One region of the Vibrio sp. R15-SG3-ISO1B genome, then DNA from elsewhere that is predicted to be linked to it. Evidence: riboswitches for the same ligand, from Rfam matches in the RefSeq annotation. Region 1 holds a riboswitch; each other region holds the start of a gene.
What was found. A riboswitch is a leader RNA that binds a small molecule or an ion and turns the genes downstream of it on or off. The one in region 1 is predicted to bind thiamine pyrophosphate.
Positions count from the first base shown of each region.

Region 2: it holds a riboswitch for thiamine pyrophosphate, as region 1 does, so the genes downstream of both, thiB (thiamine ABC transporter substrate binding subunit) here and thiC (phosphomethylpyrimidine synthase ThiC) in region 1, are expected to answer to the same signal.
Region 3: it holds a riboswitch for thiamine pyrophosphate, as region 1 does, so the genes downstream of both, thiD (bifunctional hydroxymethylpyrimidine kinase/phosphomethylpyrimidine kinase) here and thiC (phosphomethylpyrimidine synthase ThiC) in region 1, are expected to answer to the same signal.

Region 1 is NZ_JCBDGG010000006.1:1,977-8,522, forward strand. Features, by position in the region: partial or broken rRNA gene AC6R0S_RS01890 (23S ribosomal RNA) at 1-324, shown strand, start outside; rRNA gene rrf (5S ribosomal RNA) at 544-659, shown strand; tRNA gene AC6R0S_RS01900 (tRNA-Asp) at 716-792, shown strand; tRNA gene AC6R0S_RS01905 (tRNA-Trp) at 836-912, shown strand; gene AC6R0S_RS01910 (multicopper oxidase domain-containing protein) at 1,063-2,445, shown strand; gene crcB (fluoride efflux transporter CrcB) at 2,555-2,938, shown strand; TPP riboswitch at 3,021-3,119, shown strand; gene thiC (phosphomethylpyrimidine synthase ThiC) at 3,281-5,224, shown strand; gene AC6R0S_RS01925 (thiamine phosphate synthase) at 5,235-6,497, shown strand; gene AC6R0S_RS01930 (HesA/MoeB/ThiF family protein) at 6,500-6,546, shown strand, end outside.
Region 2 is NZ_JCBDGG010000035.1:21,608-28,153, reverse strand. Features, by position in the region: gene fbp (class 1 fructose-bisphosphatase) at 1-197, opposite strand, end outside; gene mpl (UDP-N-acetylmuramate:L-alanyl-gamma-D-glutamyl-meso-diaminopimelate ligase) at 525-1,877, shown strand; gene AC6R0S_RS10770 (flavin prenyltransferase UbiX) at 1,893-2,516, shown strand; TPP riboswitch at 2,580-2,693, shown strand; gene thiB (thiamine ABC transporter substrate binding subunit) at 2,770-3,747, shown strand; gene thiP (thiamine/thiamine pyrophosphate ABC transporter permease ThiP) at 3,796-5,382, shown strand; gene thiQ (thiamine ABC transporter ATP-binding protein) at 5,366-6,082, shown strand; gene yjgA (ribosome biogenesis factor YjgA) at 6,172-6,546, opposite strand, start outside.
Region 3 is NZ_JCBDGG010000017.1:35,407-41,952, forward strand. Features, by position in the region: gene AC6R0S_RS05300 (phosphatase PAP2 family protein) at 1-74, opposite strand, end outside; gene AC6R0S_RS05305 (putative bifunctional diguanylate cyclase/phosphodiesterase) at 215-2,272, opposite strand; gene AC6R0S_RS05310 (PstS family phosphate ABC transporter substrate-binding protein) at 2,442-3,392, shown strand; gene thiD (bifunctional hydroxymethylpyrimidine kinase/phosphomethylpyrimidine kinase) at 3,424-4,260, opposite strand; TPP riboswitch at 4,352-4,509, opposite strand; gene AC6R0S_RS05320 (LysR family transcriptional regulator) at 4,666-5,553, shown strand; gene AC6R0S_RS05325 (hypothetical protein) at 5,663-5,815, opposite strand; gene AC6R0S_RS05330 (PhoX family protein) at 6,210-6,546, opposite strand, start outside.

The DNA of each region.
Region 1 (6,546 bases):
GGGTTTAGAACGTCGTGAGACAGTTCGGTCCCTATCTGCCGTGGGCGTTGGAAGATTGAAGGGGGCTGCTCCTAGTACGAGAGGACCGGAGTGGACGAACCTCTGGTGTTCGGGTTGTGTCGCCAGACGCATTGCCCGGTAGCTAAGTTCGGAATCGATAACCGCTGAAAGCATCTAAGCGGGAAGCGAGCCCTGAGATGAGTCTTCCCTGGCACTTTAAGTGCCCTTAAGGGTTGTTCGAGACTAGAACGTTGATAGGCAGGGTGTGTAAGCGCTGTGAGGCGTTGAGCTAACCTGTACTAATTGCCCGTGAGGCTTAACCATACAACACCCAAAGGGTTTTGATGGACTCAAAGCAAGAACGAAACTTGATTGTGTGAATGAACGAGAATTCAGTTCCTAGTGAATAGTTCCTAGTACCTAGAAGGTATTTCTAGGAACTCGCATCTAGGCACTAGAAACTTTAATTAACAGCTTTCCGAATTATTAAGTTCTAGGAACTAGGGTCTAGGCACTCACTTCTAGGAACTTAAACAAAATTTGCTTGGCGACCATAGCGATTTGGACCCACCTGATTCCATGCCGAACTCAGAAGTGAAACGAATTAGCGCCGATGGTAGTGTGGGGTTTCCCCATGTGAGAGTAGGACATCGCCAGGCTTTGAACATTATCTGTTTAAAGCACGATTGAGATAAGACTTTAAATAGACCACTGCGGAGTGGTAGTTCAGTTGGTTAGAATACCGGCCTGTCACGCCGGGGGTCGCGGGTTCGAGTCCCGTCCACTCCGCCACTTATAAACCTCGTTTATCGAGGTTTTTTTGAATCTAATTTTTAGGGGTGTAGCTCCAATTGGCAGAGCAGCGGATTCCAAATCCGCGTGTTGGGAGTTCGAATCTCTCCACCCCTGCCATATCTAAGGCTCTAGTCGAAAGACTAGAGCCTTTTTTGTCTCCGTTTTTTAATCTTGCACGCGACAAAACACAAATCACTCATTGCACTGAGAATCATTCGCAGTATTTTGCTACATTATACGTCTTGTCTGTTTTAGGTGTTTACCGTTATGGCTTTGAGTCGTCGCCAATTTCTTCAATCTTCACTTGCTTTGTCTGCTCTCTCAATGATTCCTGCTTGTTCGGTGACTCGGCAAACTCGGACTCGAGAAGGCTATGTTTACGATCTCACTGCTGAGCCTAGCCGGGCTGAACTCGTCCCTGGGTATCAAACAGACGTACTGGGGTTTAATGGTGCGATCCCTGCGCCGACACTCTATTGTCGTCAGGGGGAAGAGGTCGTGATTCGTTTCACGAACAAACTGTCAGAGCCTACCACCATACATTGGCACGGCTTGCGAATACCGATCGAGATGGACGGCGTTCCTTTTCTCAGTCAAGCGCCTATCATGCCGGGAGAGACGTTTGAGTATCGATTCACTCCGCCTGACGCAGGCACGTTTTGGTATCACCCACACATGAACAGCGTTGAACAGTTAGGGCGAGGACTCGTTGGACTGATTATTGTTGAAGAGCGCGACCCCGTGGTTTTTGATGAAGAGCATGCGTTAATGCTCAAGCATTGGCACATCGACAGTCAAGGGCAGTGGAAGGAGAGAATGATCCCACGTTTAAGTGCTCGGATGGGCACGCCAGGGGAGTGGAGCAGTGTGAATGGCGTTCATGAGCCTTTATATACGCTTAAAGCGCACGCGACCACTCGCTTACGCATTGCTAATGTCGACAATACCATTACCTATCCAATTGCGATTGAAGGGGCAGAGGCTTGGATACTGGCTATTGATGGCAACCCGGTCACCACGCCAATGAAGCTCTCTCAGCATAAAGTTGGACCGGGTATGAGGGTGGATCTTGGTCTGATTGCGCCATCTGCTGGCAACAAAGTGTTTGTTCGTCAAATGAAGGGGCGTTTCCCTTTTCCTCTGTGTGAATTTGATGTCGTCGCGTCTGATTTGCCACAGGGTCAAGCGCTGCCAAGTTTGCCTCTTAACCCTGTGCCCGCGCTCGATCTACCCAACGCTGAAGAGATTGACTTTGTGTTTGAGTGGCAAGGTGCGGTAACGCCCGTAGGCAAAGATGGCAAGGCGAGTTCAACCTTTTGGTTGACCAACAAGGTGGCGTGGCAGGGGATGAGTCGTCATTCGATTCCTGCGCCGCTGGCGCAGTTGGAGCTAGGCAAAACCTACATCTTCGATCTTAAAAATGTCACTCAGTACCATCATCCTATTCATCTTCATGGCCATACCTTTACCGTGCTCGAAATGGACGGTAAGCCGCTCCTAGAGCCGTTCCATACGGATACGGTACTACTGGGCAAGAATGGTCGTGCCAAAGCGGCTTTCGTCGCGGACAACCCCGGTCGGTGGATGTATCACTGTCATGTCATAGAGCACATGAAAACCGGTTTGATGGGCTATATCGAAGTAAAGTGACTCCTGTAACTTTTTAAATCTAACAGAGTGTTTAGCGTCATTACATTGATCTGAAGTCTGTTTTTTTGTCTGTTTGGCGCTACACTAACGCCACAAATTTGGAGGGGTTATGGGTCAGTTTGCAATTTTAGGGTTTATTGCCATGGGTGGCGCCGTTGGTGCGTGCTCTCGTTATTTAGTGTCTGAGCTGTGTGCGACATTACTGGGGCGAGGTTTTCCATATGGTACGCTAACTGTTAACGTAGTCGGCTCACTGGCGATGGGCTTACTGATCGCCGCGTTTGAAAATGGCAACCTTGCGACTGAACCATGGAGACAGATCATCGGGCTCGGTTTTCTTGGTGCTTTGACGACGTTCTCTACGTTTTCGATGGACAACGTTTTACTCATGCAGCAGGGCGCCTTTTTCAAGATGGGACTCAATGTCTTACTCAATGTAGTATTAAGCATCTCTGCCGCTTGGGTGGGCTTTCAACTGCTGATCAAAAGCTAGCTTGCTTAGAGGTGCTTTGAGCCTCACTAGACAAAATTTACACAGGTCGGCTTGGTTTATCCAAGCCGTTTTTATATACTCGGTTCACTTGTCGGAGTGCCATAAGGCTGAGACCGTTTATTCGGGATCCGTTGAACCTGATCAGGTTAATACCTGCGAAGGGAACAAGAGAAGATATCGACCCTCCTAATCTAGGATTCGTTCTCTCTGATCTGAGCGTCATGCGATCTATCTACAGATAGGTACCCGCGTCAGATCGCCCTCTTGTTGCATCTTTCCGCCAAGCATTTTTATCTCTAACACTCATGCTCCTACGAGCAATAAAGAGCAAGGAAAAATGCTATGTCGAATCGCAAACAAGCGAGACTGGAAGCCAAACAGTTTATTGATACCCTCTCGGTACAGGCGTACCCCAATTCACGCAAGGTTTATGTAGAAGGTTCACGACCTGATATTCGTGTTCCTATGCGAGAAATCTCCCTCGCTGACAGCTTGATTGGCGGTACTAAAGACGCGCCGATCTTTGAGCCCAATGAGCCGATTCGCGTTTACGACACTTCTGGTCCTTATACCGATCCTGACCATACGATTGACCTCTACCATGGATTACCTAAGTTACGTGAACAGTGGATTGAAGAGCGCGGTGATACGGAGCTGCTCGATGAGGTCAGTTCGGTATACACCAAACAGCGCTTGGAAGACGATACGCTAGACGAGCTGCGTTATGGTAACTTACCTCGCATTCGCCGTGCGAAAAGCGGTCAGTGTGTTACTCAGCTCCACTACGCGCGTCAAGGTGTGATTACACCGGAAATGGAATACATCGCTCTGCGTGAAAACATGGGGCGTGCTCGTTATCGCGATGAGGTGTTGAACCAACAGCATCCAGGTCAAAGCTTTGGGGCCCACTTGCCAAAGGACATCAGTGCTGAGTTTGTCCGCCAAGAAGTGGCCGCGGGCCGTGCCATCATTCCATCCAACATCAACCACCCGGAAGCGGAGCCAATGATCATTGGTCGCAATTTCTTGGTCAAGGTGAACGCCAATATTGGTAACTCTTCTGTGACCTCTTCCATTGAGGAAGAAGTTGAGAAATTGGTTTGGGCAACACGTTGGGGCGGCGATACGGTGATGGATTTGTCGACCGGACGCAATATTCACGAGACTCGAGAGTGGATTCTACGTAACAGCCCAGTTCCGATCGGCACCGTGCCTATGTACCAAGCGCTTGAAAAAGTGAATGGCATTGCAGAAAACCTCAACTGGGAAGTGATGCGAGACACCTTGATTGAGCAAGCTGAGCAGGGCGTCGATTACTTCACGATTCATGCCGGTTTGCTGTTGCGTTATGTGCCGATGACGGCCAAACGTGTCACGGGTATTGTCTCTCGCGGCGGCTCGATCATCGCTAAGTGGTGTCTCGCTCACCATCAAGAAAGCTTCCTTTACACCCACTTCCGCGAAATTTGTGAAATTTGTGCCAAGTACGATGTCGCGCTTTCGCTCGGTGATGGCTTGCGTCCAGGTTCGGTGGCCGATGCCAATGATGAAGCGCAGTTTGCTGAGCTACGCACGTTGGGTGAACTGACTAAGATCGCGTGGGAGTATGACGTGCAGGTGATCATTGAAGGCCCTGGGCATGTACCTATGCACATGATCAAAGCCAATATGGATGAGCAGCTAGAGCACTGCCACGAAGCGCCATTCTACACTTTGGGTCCTCTGACGACCGATATTGCCCCTGGGTACGATCATATTACCTCTGGCATTGGCGCTGCGATGATCGGCTGGTACGGCTGTGCGATGCTCTGCTATGTGACGCCGAAAGAGCACTTGGGTCTACCCAATAAAGAAGACGTTAAGACGGGCTTGATTGCTTATAAACTTGCGGCGCATGCGGCGGATTTGGCTAAAGGCCACCCTGGTGCTCAGGTTCGTGACAATGCGCTCTCAAAAGCTCGCTTTGAGTTCCGCTGGGAGGATCAGTTCAATTTGTCGCTTGACCCTGATACAGCGCGAGCTTTCCACGATGAAACTTTGCCGCAAGAGTCGGGCAAAGTGGCTCACTTTTGTTCAATGTGTGGACCAAAATTCTGTTCGATGAAAATTTCTCAGGAAGTGCGCGAGTACGCTAAAGACACGCAACAAGTCGAAGCCGACCAAGCCATCTCCGTTAAAATGCTCGATGATCCACTTGAAGGGATGCGCCAAAAGTCAGAGGAGTTCCGTCAATCGGGTTCTGAGTTGTATCATCCTGCCGCTCAGCCTGAAAGTGCAGAGTCTTAGGAGCGCGACGATGAAAATTGTGATTCCTCACTCAGAGCCCACATTGCGCGATGATATCGCGCAATGCTTGGCATTAGCCGGCGAGCAAGGGTTTGCCACACGAGAGATTCAGTTGATTGAAGGGGCTGAGTCGACGGTTGAACTGCGCGGTGCGTCTTCTTCTGTTTGGATTGCTCGGGATACGCAAGTCTCTGAGTCTTCCTCTCTCAGTGACGACAGCGAACAAAACATCCATCAACTGGTGTACTCAGTTGCAGAGGGTGATGTCTCGCTGGCGGACTATGCCCCGCATGCGATCGTTATTGGCGCAAGGTGCGAAGGGCGCGTGCTCGATATTTGGCAACACAGCACGCGTGCTCATGCTGAAGTGCGTGCGCTTAATGTCCACCAAATGGCGCTTGATGCTACACAGCACTTTGCATGGTTTATCACCTTGCGGGCGCTCGATTTTCCCGTTGAAGATGCACTGACGCTCGCACGTGCGATGGGGCATGTTTCACGTGAAACATCTCAATGGCCATGTTGTTTAGAGCAATTTCCTACGCCTGTGCTCGAGGACGAAACTCTCGGCATTCGTGTTGGTTGGAAAACTGAAGGCCGCGCGATCTCTTTTCCCTCCATGGCGAAAGAGGTGTTGGGTCTCTATCCGGTGGTCGACGATGTCAGTTGGATTGAACGATTACTTCCTCTAGGCATTAAAACCATACAGCTGCGCATCAAAGATCCACAGCAAGCTGATTTGGAAGCGCAGGTGATACGTGCGATTGCATTGGGTCAGCAATACCAAGCACATGTGTTTATCAACGATCATTGGCAGTTGGCGATAAAGCACGGTGCATTCGGTGTTCACCTTGGCCAAGAAGATATTGAAGCGTCGAACTTGCAGGCATTGTCACAGGCAGGTATCGCTTTAGGGCTCTCGACACACGGCTACTACGAACTGCTGCGTATTGTGCAGATTGCGCCAAGCTACATCGCACTGGGGCATATCTTCCCAACCACGACCAAGGTTATGCCTTCAAAGCCGCAAGGTTTAGTGCGCTTGAAGCTTTATCAACAGTTGATTGATTCGATTCCTCGCTCGCAAGGTACGGGCTTTCCTACGGTTGCGATTGGCGGTATCGACCAAGGTAACGCTGCGATGGTGTGGCAGTGCGGCGTCTCAAGCCTGGCTGTCGTGCGCGCGATTACGCTCGCCGACGACCCAAAACCGGTCATTGCGGCTTTTACTGAGTTGATGAAGGCAAACAAGCAAGTAGGAGAGCAGGGATGACCATGCTGTCTGACGAGGCGTTCTTACGTTACCAAAGACAAGTGTCGTT
Region 2 (6,546 bases), on a different contig from region 1:
TGTTGGGCTTCGCCCTGAATGTTCTCACTACCAACGGCACCGGTGATATCACCAAGGCCCGCCGCGTTAATTTCGCGGTTGACGATTTTAGCCGCAAGGCGAATCGACGACAGTAGGGATGATAGATCACCGCTAGCGTGGGGGAAGTCCGTCTGTTTTTCAACAATGAACTCGCCAAGGGTGCGCATTCCAGACATGTTTATTCCTTAAAATCGCATAAGTTTGGGGGGAGTTGGGCAACCTCTTGCCATTTTATTGTTGGGGCGCAAGAGGGACGAAGCTATGCGTGAGCTTTTGTTTTTGCCTTGAGCAATTGTAAAACCATGATCTTATTATTGGTAACGAACTAACTGTCTAACCTCTCAATTTTTTTGGTAATTATTCAAATATTTTCACGGTTTTTCATCTTGAACAAACTTTGCTCGATTGTGCCAAGATTTCACATCCGAAGGACAAAGAGGTTCGCTTTTCAAGCCATTATCGCCATAATGAGCACTTCAAATTAGCCTTTTCAGGATCACTCTATGCATATTCATATCTTGGGAATTTGTGGCACCTTTATGGGAGGAGCGGCAATTTTAGCGCGTCAATTGGGGCACAAAGTCACCGGCAGTGACGCCAATGTGTACCCGCCCATGAGCACGCTACTTGAATCGCAAGGTATTGAAATTATAGAAGGGTTTGATCCTGCGCAGTTAAATCCGGCGCCCGATTTGGTGGTGATCGGTAATGCGATGAGCCGTGGTAACCCGTGTGTCGAGCATGTACTGGATAGCAACCTGCGTTACACCTCCGGCCCACAGTGGCTGCAAGAGTTTCTGCTGCATGACCGATGGGTACTGGCGGTCGCGGGAACGCACGGCAAAACCACCACATCCAGTATGCTCGCTTGGATTCTGGAAGATTGTGGTTATGAACCCGGTTTTCTCGTGGGCGGCGTGCTTGGCAACTTTGGTTTGTCGGCAAGGTTGGGCAACAGCCCGTTTTTCATAGTTGAAGCTGATGAATACGACAGCGCTTTTTTCGATAAGCGTTCTAAGTTCGTTCATTACCATCCACGTACCTTGGTCATGAATAACCTTGAGTTCGATCATGCAGACATCTTCGATGATCTGGAAGCGATTAAGCGCCAATTTCACCATCTAGTGAGAACCGTACCGGGCAATGGTCGGATGTTTACTCCTCAATCAGACCAGGCGCTGCAAGACGTTATTGCCCGTGGCTGCTGGAGCGAACAAGAGTACACAGGGTGCGAATCTGGCTGGCAAGCGCAAAAAGAGGCCCAAGATAGCAGTGTCTTTGATGTCTTATTGGCGGGAGAAATAGTGGGTCGAGTGACGTGGAATTTAGTCGGCGATCACAACGTCAGCAATGCGTTGATGGCCATCGCGGCGGCGCGTCATGTGGGGGTCACTCCGGATCACGCTTGTGAGGCGTTAGGGCGCTTTATTAATACCAAACGCCGCTTGGAGTTAAAAGGGCAGGTCAATGACATCACTGTGTATGACGACTTTGCTCATCATCCAACGGCGATTGAACTGACATTGGGCGGCTTACGTAACAAGGTGGGTCAATCCCGAATCCTTGCGGTGTTGGAGCCGCGTAGTGCAACCATGAAACGCGGGGTGCACAAAGAAACGCTTGCGGCCTCATTGCAGGCGGCAGATGAAGTGTTCCTCTTTCAGCCTGAGTCAATTACTTGGTCGGTGAGTGAGATTGCCGAGCAGTGCGCGCAACCCGCTTATGTCTCTGACGACATCGACGACTTGGTGCGCAGCATCGCTAGGCATGCTCGCCCCGGCGATCAGATTCTTGTGATGAGTAACGGCGGGTTTGGCGGAATTCACGACAAACTGTTAGCGCAATTAGCCCAATAATAAGAGATACGCACAATGGCTGAAAAATCCATCACCCTCGCTTTTACCGGAGCCTCAGGCGCGCCTTATGGGCTGCGTTTGTTGCAGTGCTTATTGGCCGCGGATTATCAGGTTTACCTGCTGGTTTCATCGGCGGCGCGAGTGGTGTTGGCCACCGAACACGGATTAAAACTGCCTGCCAACCCAGACAGCGCCAAGCAAGCCTTGGTCGCCCATCTCAGCTGCGATCCGGCTAAATTAGTGGTGTGCGGCAAAGAGGACTGGTTCTCGCCCGTGGCCTCTGGCTCAGCGGCGCCCAAGCAGATGGTGGTTTGCCCTTGTTCGGCGGGCAGTGTGGCAGCGATTGCTCATGGTATGTCCGATAATTTGATTGAACGCGCCGCTGATGTGGTGATGAAAGAGCGTGGTCAATTGCTGCTGGTGGTTCGAGAAACGCCTTTCTCAACCTTGCACCTTGAGAACATGCACAAGCTCTCGCAGATGGGCGTCACTATTATGCCGGCCGCGCCCGGTTTTTATCACCAACCTAAATCGATAGACGATCTTATTGATTTTATGGTCGCGCGCATTTTGGATCACCTCGGCATCGAGCAATCCTTGGTGGCGCGCTGGGGCTATGATCAACGTAACGATTCGTGATTGTGTCTTGGTGGGCCGTCACGCAAGTATGGCTATTGTAGGGCAGACCTATTACAATCAAGCCGAACCTCATCGGGGAGCTATTCATTCACTGAATGACGCTGAGATCGAGCTTTGCTCGGGACCCGTAGACCTGAACCAGATAATGCTGGCGTAGGAATTGAGCGAGGACATCAGACGTCTGTTTGTCCCTCAGACCTGCGTGGCTCAACAAGGAGAGCGAGCAGTGAAATCCACTTTTATCCCTTCATTTATGCCACTTTGTGCCGCCGCGGCACTGACGTCTTTTTCTGCAACCGCAGCCGATACGTTAACCGTTTATACCTATGACTCTTTCGCTGCCGATTGGGGCCCAGGCCCAGTGGTAAAAAAAGCGTTTGAAGCACAGTGCGACTGTACGTTGAATTTTGTAGCTTTGGATGATGGCGTCTCTATCCTCAATCGCTTGAGACTGGAAGGCGACAATAGCAAAGCCGATATTGTGTTGGGGTTAGACAACAACTTGATGGCAGAAGCGCAGCAGACCGGTTTGTTGGCTGAGCATAGCGTCGATACGTCATCCGTCACCTTGCCAGGCGGCTGGTCCAATACGACCTTTGTGCCGTACGACTACGGTTACTTCGCGTTTGTCTACAACAAAGAGACCTTGGCTGAGCCACCGACTAGCCTCAAAGCGCTGGTGGAATCAAATGACGACTTAACAGTCATCTACCAAGACCCGCGTACCTCAACCCCGGGTCAAGGTTTGATGCTGTGGATGAAATCTGTCTATGGCGACGAAGCGCCGCAGGCGTGGAAAGCGTTGGCGAAAAAGACAGTGACGGTCACGAAAGGGTGGTCAGAAGCGTACTCGATGTTCTTAAAAGGCGAGTCTGACATGGTGCTCTCTTACACCACGTCACCTGCGTACCATCTGATTGCCGAAAATGATGCTAAGTTCGCTGCGGCGAATTTCGCGGAAGGTCATTACACTCAAGTAGAAGTGGCCGCCAAAGTTAAAACGAGCGCGAACAGCGAGTTGGCGGATGCCTTTATGCAGTTTATCCTCAGCGATGACTTTCAGTCGGCCATGCCCACAGGGAACTGGATGTACCCTGTCACTGACGTCGCGTTGCCAGAAGGGTATCAAAGCCTGACGAAGCCAAGCCAAGCCTTGAGCTTTAGCGCTGAAGAGGTGGCTACCCACCGCAAAGCGTGGATTCGTGAATGGCAAAACGCGTTGACCTTCTAAGGTTAGGCGTTCGTGCAATCTGTCCCTAAATTAGGCGTATGGGTCGCGATGCTGATCGCGGCCTTTGTCGTTTCAGCGCTGCTGGCATTGCTCAATCAAGCGCCTTCCCTCGATCTGCGCGTCATTTGGCAAGATCCTTATTACCGCCACGTTACCCAATTTAGCTTCTATCAATCTTTTCTCTCAACGCTGCTCAGTGTCGGTTTGGCGATCCCCGTCACCCATGCTTTGTCGCGGCGGCAGTTCATCGGCAAAGCTTTGGTACTCAAGCTGTTTGCGACCACTTTGGTACTTCCTGTGTTGGTGGGGGTGTTTGGCTTGCTGGCGATTTATGGGCGCAGTGGTTGGCTGGCGACACAGCTTGCGCAGTGGGATCTCTCGTTGCCATTTAATATTTACGGTTTGCATGGCATTTTGCTCGCGCACCTCTTTTTTAATCTTCCTTATGCGGCGCGTTTGCTGCTGCAATCACTAGAGTCGATTCCGGCGGAGCAACACAAACTGTGCGCCCACTTAGGCATGGGCCATTGGCAAAAGTTTAAGTGGGTCGAATGGCCGCGGATGAGGCAGCAATTAGCGCCCGTTTGCGGGTTGGTGTTTATGCTCTGCTTTACCAGTTTTGCCACTGTTATGGCATTGGGCGGCGGGCCCAAATCGACCACCATTGAGCTCGCGATTTACCAAGCGATCAAGTTTGATTTTGATTTGCAAGCGGGCGCGTTACTGGCAATTTGGCAAATGCTGCTATGTGGCTTAATGGCGTTATCGATTCAACGCTTCGCTCGACCTATTGCCATTTCGATGGGCAGCGACGCACCAACTGCGTTGGTGGTGAAAGACAGTCTATTCTCTAAGTGCTGGGATGGCGCTTGGATAGGTTTTAGCTTGCTGTTAGTGTTGCCGCCTCTTGGGATGGTACTAGCCAGTGGTATGAATTCTCAGGCGTTGAGTGTGCTGAGTGATGGCCGATTTTGGTCCGCGCTCGGCGCGTCACTGAAAGTGGCGAGCATGGCGAGCGTTATCGCTGTCAGTGCGGGCACGGCGATTTTATTGTCGAGCCGAAGACTGCGCCTCAATCAACGTGAGAAAACCGCGGATAAGATAGAGCTGCTAGGGACCATCATTCTGGTGACCCCAGGATTAGTGATCTCGACCGGGCTCTTTTTGCTGCTCCGTTCGTGGACGGATGCGCTCAGCTACGCCTTGGTCGTTGTTGTTGCGGTCAACGCGTTAATGGGGCTGCCTTATGTGATCAAAACCTTGGCTCAGCCGATGTTGCAACTTGAGCAGCAGTATCAGTACCTCTGTGCAACCCTTGGAATCCGCGGTTGGCGCCGTTTACGGGTGGTGGAGTGGCGCGCATTAAAACGGCCGCTGGCGCACGCGTTTGCCATCAGTTTTATGTTTTCTATGGGCGATCTCAGTGCCATCGCGCTGTTTGGTAGTCAGGAGTTTCGTACGCTGCCGCTCTACCTGTTCCAACTGCTCGGCAGTTACCAAATGGACGCGGCGGCAGTCGTATCGGTCTCTTTACTGCTTTTGAGTGTGGGCTGTTTTGCGCTGATGGAACGCCTATTTCGTCCTCGCTCTGCTTCTACCCCCACCAATAGGAGTCACTATGCTCACTCTCAGTGACCTGCATTACGATTATCATGCCGAGTCATTTCAGTTTGATCTGCACGTTGAGGCAGGGCAAATCGTCGCGCTAATGGGACCCAGTGGCGCAGGGAAGTCGACCTTACTCGCCTTGATGGCGGGCTTTATTGAGCCATTAAGCGGTGAAATTTTAGCGCAAGGTCAAACGCTCAACGGGCTGGCGCCTTATCAGCGTCCATTTGCGATGTTGTTTCAAGAGCACAACTTGTTTGCTCACCTTACCGTGTCGGAAAATATCGGCCTTGGATTGGATCCCGGCTTGAAGTTGTCTGCAACGCAGAAACAGGCGGTAGTGCAAGCGGCGCAGCAGGTGGGGGTGGCGGAGTATTTGTCTCGATTGCCGCATGAGCTCTCTGGTGGCCAGCGTCAACGGGTTGCGTTAGCGCGCTGCTTTGTACAGTCTGCGCCGATATGGCTGCTAGACGAGCCCTTTTCAGCGCTCGATCCTTTGCTCAGGTTAGAGATGCTATCACTGGTCAAACAGTTGGCGAGTGAGCGTGATATTACGGTAGTAATGGTGACGCACCACTTAGGTGATGCCAAAGCGATCGCCACGCATTTTGCGTTTGTATCACAAGGTCATGTCGCAGCGACTGGGCCGATTTCAGAGCTAGCGGCGACCCACTCGGACCCTAGCCTCGGCGCATTTGTTCAGGCGGCCACCACGGCGCACAACTGAGCGCTATAACAATGGGCTAGAAAGCAGAGATAAAAAAAAGCGGATAAGTGTGCACTTATCCGCTTCAATCATCACTGAGTAAGAGCGTGTTATTGTGGCTCTTCACTGCTCAATGCTTTGAGGATCTGGAAAATCTCTCGATACGCTTTAGCTGGCTTGTTGGCTTGCTTTTCTTTGTTCGCCTGACGAGCAAGCTGACGTAAACGCTGACGGTCCGCATCCGGATACAGCGTCAATACCTCTTCAATGGCGCTGTCGCCCTCTTCCACCACACGGTCACGCAGTTGCTCTAATTTGTGCAGCAGCGCCGTGGTTTGAGAGTGCTTGTTACGGACTTTATCCAGCGCCGCTTGAATTGGCTCTGGGTCTTCGTGACGCATCAATTTGCCGATAAACTGCAACTGACGACGGCGCGCTTCGTTTTTAAAACGCTGCGCATCGCGAATCGCATCGGCCAAGTCTTC
Region 3 (6,546 bases), on a different contig from region 1:
ATCAGCGCAATGGCACCCGACAGCACCATCAACAGCCCTAACCCTTTTTGCTTCTCACTGACTCTATGTTTCACACTCGCCTCTCACCTCAACTCTCGAGAGATGATCTTAGGCGTGTGGCGTTAATGATTTTATCAACCGCGTGTCAATTCGCTGCAAGTTCGCATCATGCCAAATTATCGGTGTTCAACGGCTGATTAGGACAAGAATATAACTAAGACCATCGGGTCATGGGCACCACGTTTCCACGCTCTCTGAGGTACGCTTCTGGAGCAAGCAATTTGGCTAGCGCCTCTGCATTAACCGGTTTAGTGAGATAGAAACCTTGGCCGATCGCGCAGCCCATTTTGAGTAGATCCCGCTGATGAGCAGCGGTTTCAACGCCCTCTGCAACCACAGAGACACCAAGTTCGTTGCCAAGCGAGATAATGTTTTTCAGCAATACCGACGAGGTGGCGTTATTGGCATAATCGATAACAAAACTGCGATCGATTTTGAGCGTTTGAAACTCGAAATCTTTCAAGTAAGAGAGTGATGAAAAGCCGGTACCGAAATCGTCCAATGCCACGTGCACACCCAGTTGCTGCAACTCTTTGAAAATCACCTGCGCGAGTTCGGTATTCTCAATCATCACGGTCTCGGTGATTTCCACCTCTAAGTAGCGTGTCGGAACGCCGGACTGGACAATGACCTTTTTCAAACTGTCAAAAAAGCCCGGATGCTTTAAGCTCTTCGCGGAAATATTCACTCCCACCACCCCAGTTTCGACGCCGTCATCTAACCACTTTCTCTTGGCTTGCAGCGCTTTGCGCATCACCAACAAATCAAGCAAGCGAATCAAACCGGTGGATTCGGCCACGGGAATAAAATCATTGGGGTACAACCGCCCTTTGGTGGGATGGTTCCAACGCACTAAGGCTTCAACGCCGACCACTTTCTCATCGTTCAACTGCCATTTGGGCAGAAAGTGCAGCTCGAATTCATCACGCTCAATCGCTTTATTGAGATCGCTCTCGGTCTCTTTTTGCGACATCGCAATGCGGTTGAGCTCTTTGGAGTAAAACTGAAAATTGTTTTTGCCCATCGCTTTGGCGTGATACATGGCGTTGTCCGCGTAGCGTAGCAAGCTGTCTTGCGTCGCACTGTCTTCGGGATAGAGCGAAATGCCAATACTGGCGGACACATTCACCGCCACACCCTCTATGTGAAACGGCTGCTGCAAGGTATCTATCAACTTGGAGGCGATACGGTTGGCAACACTGATTGCGCTATTGACGCTGTTTAAGTGACTCAGCACCACCACAAACTCATCACCGCTGAAGCGCGCAGACAAGTCGGTGATGCGAATGCTGCTCTCAATCCGCTTTGCGACTTGCTCAAGCAAGCGGTCGCCCATCTCATGCCCATAGAGATCGTTGACGTCTTTAAAATGGTCTAAATCGATGAACAGTAAAGCAAACGGCTTTTTCGAGCGGTCCGCGTTGAGGATAGATTGGCCTAGTCGGTCTAAAAACAGCGCTCGGTTTGGCAACCCAGTTAAAGGGTCGAAGTAAGCTCGGTTGTGCAGTTGCTCATTTTTCTCCTCTATTGCGGCTTTGGCTTGCGTGAGAGAGTGGAGCAATTGATCGCGGTTTTTCTCATAGCGGTGCTGCAATCGTATTGAGTAGGCAGCAATCACAATCACCGCAATAATCAGGGTGATGCTGGTTTGCGTGTAATTGGAAATCCCAGACTCATAACTGGCTTTGATCACGCGCTGGATCTCATCCGCTTGGCTGGCAAACTCCAAAAATTGCTCGTCGCGTCCGGCGCTTAAAAACGCATCCGCTCGCTGCGCCTGAATTTTTTGGTAGGTGGATTCCACATGAAGGCGAAATTGCGCCAGCGTTTTGCGAAGCTCAACCAGACGCTCACGTAATTCGTTGTCCGTGACTGGCTCATAATTGCCCATGATACTCTCGCCGCCTTCAAGCAGCGCGACCACATGCCAATCGGCGATTTCTAAGTAGTACCACACTTCCTGAATCGACTGAGCGGTATCGCCCGACATGATCTCATCAAACCAAAGGTAGGCCAGCGTACCGTTGACTTTAATTTCAGCGGCCGCTTCCGCAAGCGGGGACTTTTTCACTAACAGGTGGGTCGCTTGGGTCACCAGCGCCGACGTAAACGTGATCACCAACAAGGCGAGAATGGAAGTAAAAATGAATTTGCGCTTCATAGCATCACACGAACGTTTACCCACGTATTTTGCGGGCAGGAATAAAAACATAGGCGAGTCAGCCTAGTGAAGAAATGTTACATCCCCATGAAAATATTCAGCGTAGTTATTATTGATGAGTGATTGATGAATCTTTAGTGACAGTTCACGTGAAGATATTGAGCTCAAAAGTGCTAGCTCGTATAGTCGCGGTATGTTGATTCTTCCTTTGTGCTCAACCATGACTTTTCGATTGCGTTCGACTGTTCTTGCTTCTGTATGCCTAGCGCTGATGAGTACCACGGCACACGGGAAAGATCTGATCAAAATTGAAGGGTCGAGTACCGTTTACCCGATTACCCAAGCCGTCGCCGATCACTTTATGCGTGCCGAGCGGCACAACACCCAAGTGGTGGTGGGCATCACTGGCACAGGTGGCGGATTTCGTAAGTTTTGCCGAGGCCGCACGGATATTTCTAACGCCTCTCGCCCGATTAAAGAGAAAGAGCGAGCGCTGTGTGAAATCAACCACATCGACTATATTGAGCTCCCTGTCGCACTCGATGCAATAACCGTGGTGGTGAACAAAGAAAATCAGTGGATCGATGCGCTCTCTCTTGATGAACTGAAAACACTCTGGGAAAGCACCGCTGAACGCACGATAACTCACTGGCAGCAAGTCAATCCGCACTTCCCTGATCGCCCCATCGTCCTGCACGGCCCTGGATCAGACTCAGGCACTTATGACTATTTTGTTGAGGTGGTGCTGGATGGCAAAGCGAGTCGACAAGACTACACCGCAAATGAAGACGATGAAGCCTTAGTCGCCGAAGTGGCCGCCGATCCCAACGCCATGGCGTTTATCGGCTTTGCCTACTATTTGCAAAATCAAGACAAGTTGAAAGCGATCGCCATCGCTCCCACTGGCTTCAACGCGGTCAAACCCAGTGTCGAGAACGTGATTATGGGACGATATGCCGCACTTTCCCGCCCTCTGTTTATTTACGTGAACAAACAGGCGCTAGAGAAGCGGCCATCACTGAAACGCTTTGTCGATAGTTATATCGACAGAGACAACATCAACAAAGTTGTCTCCCACTCTGGCTATATTCCTCTCTCTAATGATCGCTATGACGCGGCGCGTTTTATTCTCAACTCTAGCCGCTCTGGCTCGGTCTCGATGCCCAAATAGAGCCTTGTAATGCGACTGCACGCCATCGCGATTAACGTACATTTTGGTGACCAGAGAAAAAGTGGTGCACAGGCCCATGTCCTTGACCAATAGAGAGTTCATCGGCATGCGCAATGGCTTGTGAGATGTATTGCTTAGCCAAATGGACCGCTTTGTGCAGCCGATACCCTTGGGCAAGATAGGACGCAATGGCCGATGACAACGTACAGCCCGTACCATGAGTATTATGAGTGGCGACTCGCTTAGCGCGAATCAATTCACTGCCACTCCTTTCAATCAGCAGATCGTTACTGCTTTCGCCCTCTAGATGCCCCCCTTTAAGAAGCACTGTTTTGGCGCCCAAGGCGCGCAGGGCGTCAATCATCGCTCCCATCTCCTCTTCCGATGTCGGCGTTGCTCGCCCAGTCAGCGCCGCCGCCTCGGGTAAGTTTGGTGTGATCATATCGGCAAGCGGTAGCAGTTCTTTCTTGAGCGCCCCCACCGCACTGGCGTGCAGTAAGCTGTCACCACTGGTGGCCACCATCACCGGGTCCACCACGAGAAACTTGGGCTGATACGCCGCCAAACTTTGTGCCACGACACGGATGATTTCAGCGTCAGCCAGCATGCCAACCTTCACCGCCACGACATTGAGATCGCTCAATACCGCATCGAGCTGCGCTTGAACATGGTCGATAGGGATAGGATGAATGGCGTGAACACCACAGGTATTTTGCGCGGTAATGGCCGTAATAACGGAGCAGGCGTAACTGCCTGTTGCACTGATCGCTTTGATGTCGGCTTGGATGCCCGCGCCGCCGCCACTGTCGGAGCCAGCGATGGTTAGGACAATCGGAGTTTGAGGGTCATAAAATGCGGTTTGGTTCATCGGTGTTCCTCACGCACGCGTCAGGAACTGTGTGCAGAGCGCGTTGGCCAAGCACAACACATAACGGGCGAGATTGTGGCGACCCCACGACACCGCGTTATGAATAGTTCCCTACGTCAGTGCTAACTGAATCAGGTTCAACGGGTCTCGCGATGCGATCTCAGCCTTCCTTCTATGCTTCTACGACAGGCTCGTTAATCAAGCTATCGTTATGATTCGAGCAGAAGGAACGCTCCCCGACTATGTCGCCAACCTTAACCCTGTGATAGCGCAGATGCAACCTATTCAGATCACTTAAATAACCCGAGTGAATCGAGGAGTGGGCGATACGAACGCGACGTTTGGCACACAGAACATTATCGTTTACTCTTAATTTTATAAATTTTCGTTATTGATTTGACGGTTATGCTCAATCCACTCTGGCTCAAAACGTTTCAAACCTTGGTCGAGACCGGCCACTTTACTCATACCGCAGAAAAGCTGTTCATGACTCAGCCCGGTGTCAGCCAGCACATCAAAAAGCTCGAACAGGCTTGCGGCTACCCACTGATTGCGCGTCACAACAAGAGCTTTGAAGTAACGGAACAAGGCAGACAGGTCTATCAGTACGCAAAGCAGCGCGCCAAACAAGAAACAGACCTGATTGCTTCGTTATCTCAGGACGACGCGCATCGCGGTGAGGTGTCGGTCTCTTGCTCTGGCGCGTTGGCGCAGCTTATCTACCCGCATCTGCTCGATTTACAGTGTGAATTTGCACAACTGGTCGTCAAGCTGGAAGTCGCCCCCAACCGTAAGATCATCGACGATTTGGCTGAGGGGCGCGCCGATTTGGGCCTTGTCACTCACATCCCGCTCGACCCGAGAATCGAAGCGCAAGAGATAGGTCAAGAAACCATGTGTTTGATTGTGCCGGCAAACGTCGACGAGCCTATTACCCCTGAACTTCTCCTTGAGATCGGTTTAATTCGCCACCCCGACGCGGAGCACTATCTCTCGCTCTACTTTTCGCAGTGTGGCGACAAAGCGCTGGCGGGGATTGATATTCGCGCCCTGCGCACCTCGGGCTACATCAACCAACTCAGCCAAATTCTTCTGCCAGTTGCCAAAGGGCTCGGTTTTACGGTGCTGCCACACAGCGCATTCAGCTCTTTCACTTTGCGCGATCAACTTGCTGTGCATCAGCCAAAGAAAGCCGTCGTCGAGACCCTGTATTTGGTGAGCAAAAAACAAAGAGCGTGGCCAGCCCGTTTTCATACGGTGGTGGATAAGTTGACGGACGTGATCTCGCTATAACCCAACGCACTGCCATAGCCAAAATTTTCGATAGGCTTGAAACGCAAAATGGAGCCCAAGGCTCCATTTTTGCTGCTGCTTCAACGCTCATTATCGTCGTTATTTGAGGTCATGCCTCTAAGACGTCTTCGCCAGCGAGTTCAGAAATAATCAGTAGATCGGACTCATCCAGTTTAAGCCCCAGCATAGGGAGACCATGCTGAGCACTCCAACAACATAAGAAGACCACACAACCTAATGCTACCCAAAGTAGTGATACCATAGCCTAACCTCCTCCTCAGTTATCATCACCGTACTTAATAACCTAAAGGTGCCACTTCTCTCATCAGAAGGCGCTCAGATAGACTTTATTCTTTTTACGTTGGGGCGTCTGCGCCAATAGAAATGGGTTAGATTCGCCGGGTCAATCGCTCAATGTCGTATTGTTATCTGGAGTTTATTCGGATTAGAACACCTTAAGGTTATGCTGAGTACTCTTTCAATATAGGGATTGCGATTGTGAAGCGCAACACTCTTTGTGGTGAACACACGAAACCTTGACGTTTTTTATGCGAGCGATCGCATAAATATGCCAATGTGGAAATCGGCAATAAAAAATGGGCGCTCGTGGCGCCCATCTTGATACGAATGATTGTTGATGCAAACAGTGAGACAGCTTAAGCGCCAATAACGCCGCCATCTTCACGGGTAATGGCAACGATGGTGGAGCGAGGCTTGCTGTCACCACCACCAGGGTAGTGAGATGGCGCACCTTTCTCGCCCGGATGCTGAACACCCACAAACATGGTTTTGTAGTCGGCGGAGAAGGTCAGCCCCGTGATTTCACAAGCAATTGGCCCCGTCAAGAAACGTCGCACTTCACCAGTATTAGGATCGCCGCACAACATTTGGTTGTTCCCTTGACCTGCAAAATCGCCCTGATTTGAGTAGTTTCCGTCCGTTTGAATCCACAAACGACCGGCTTTATCAAAGCCGATACCATCCGGGCTATTA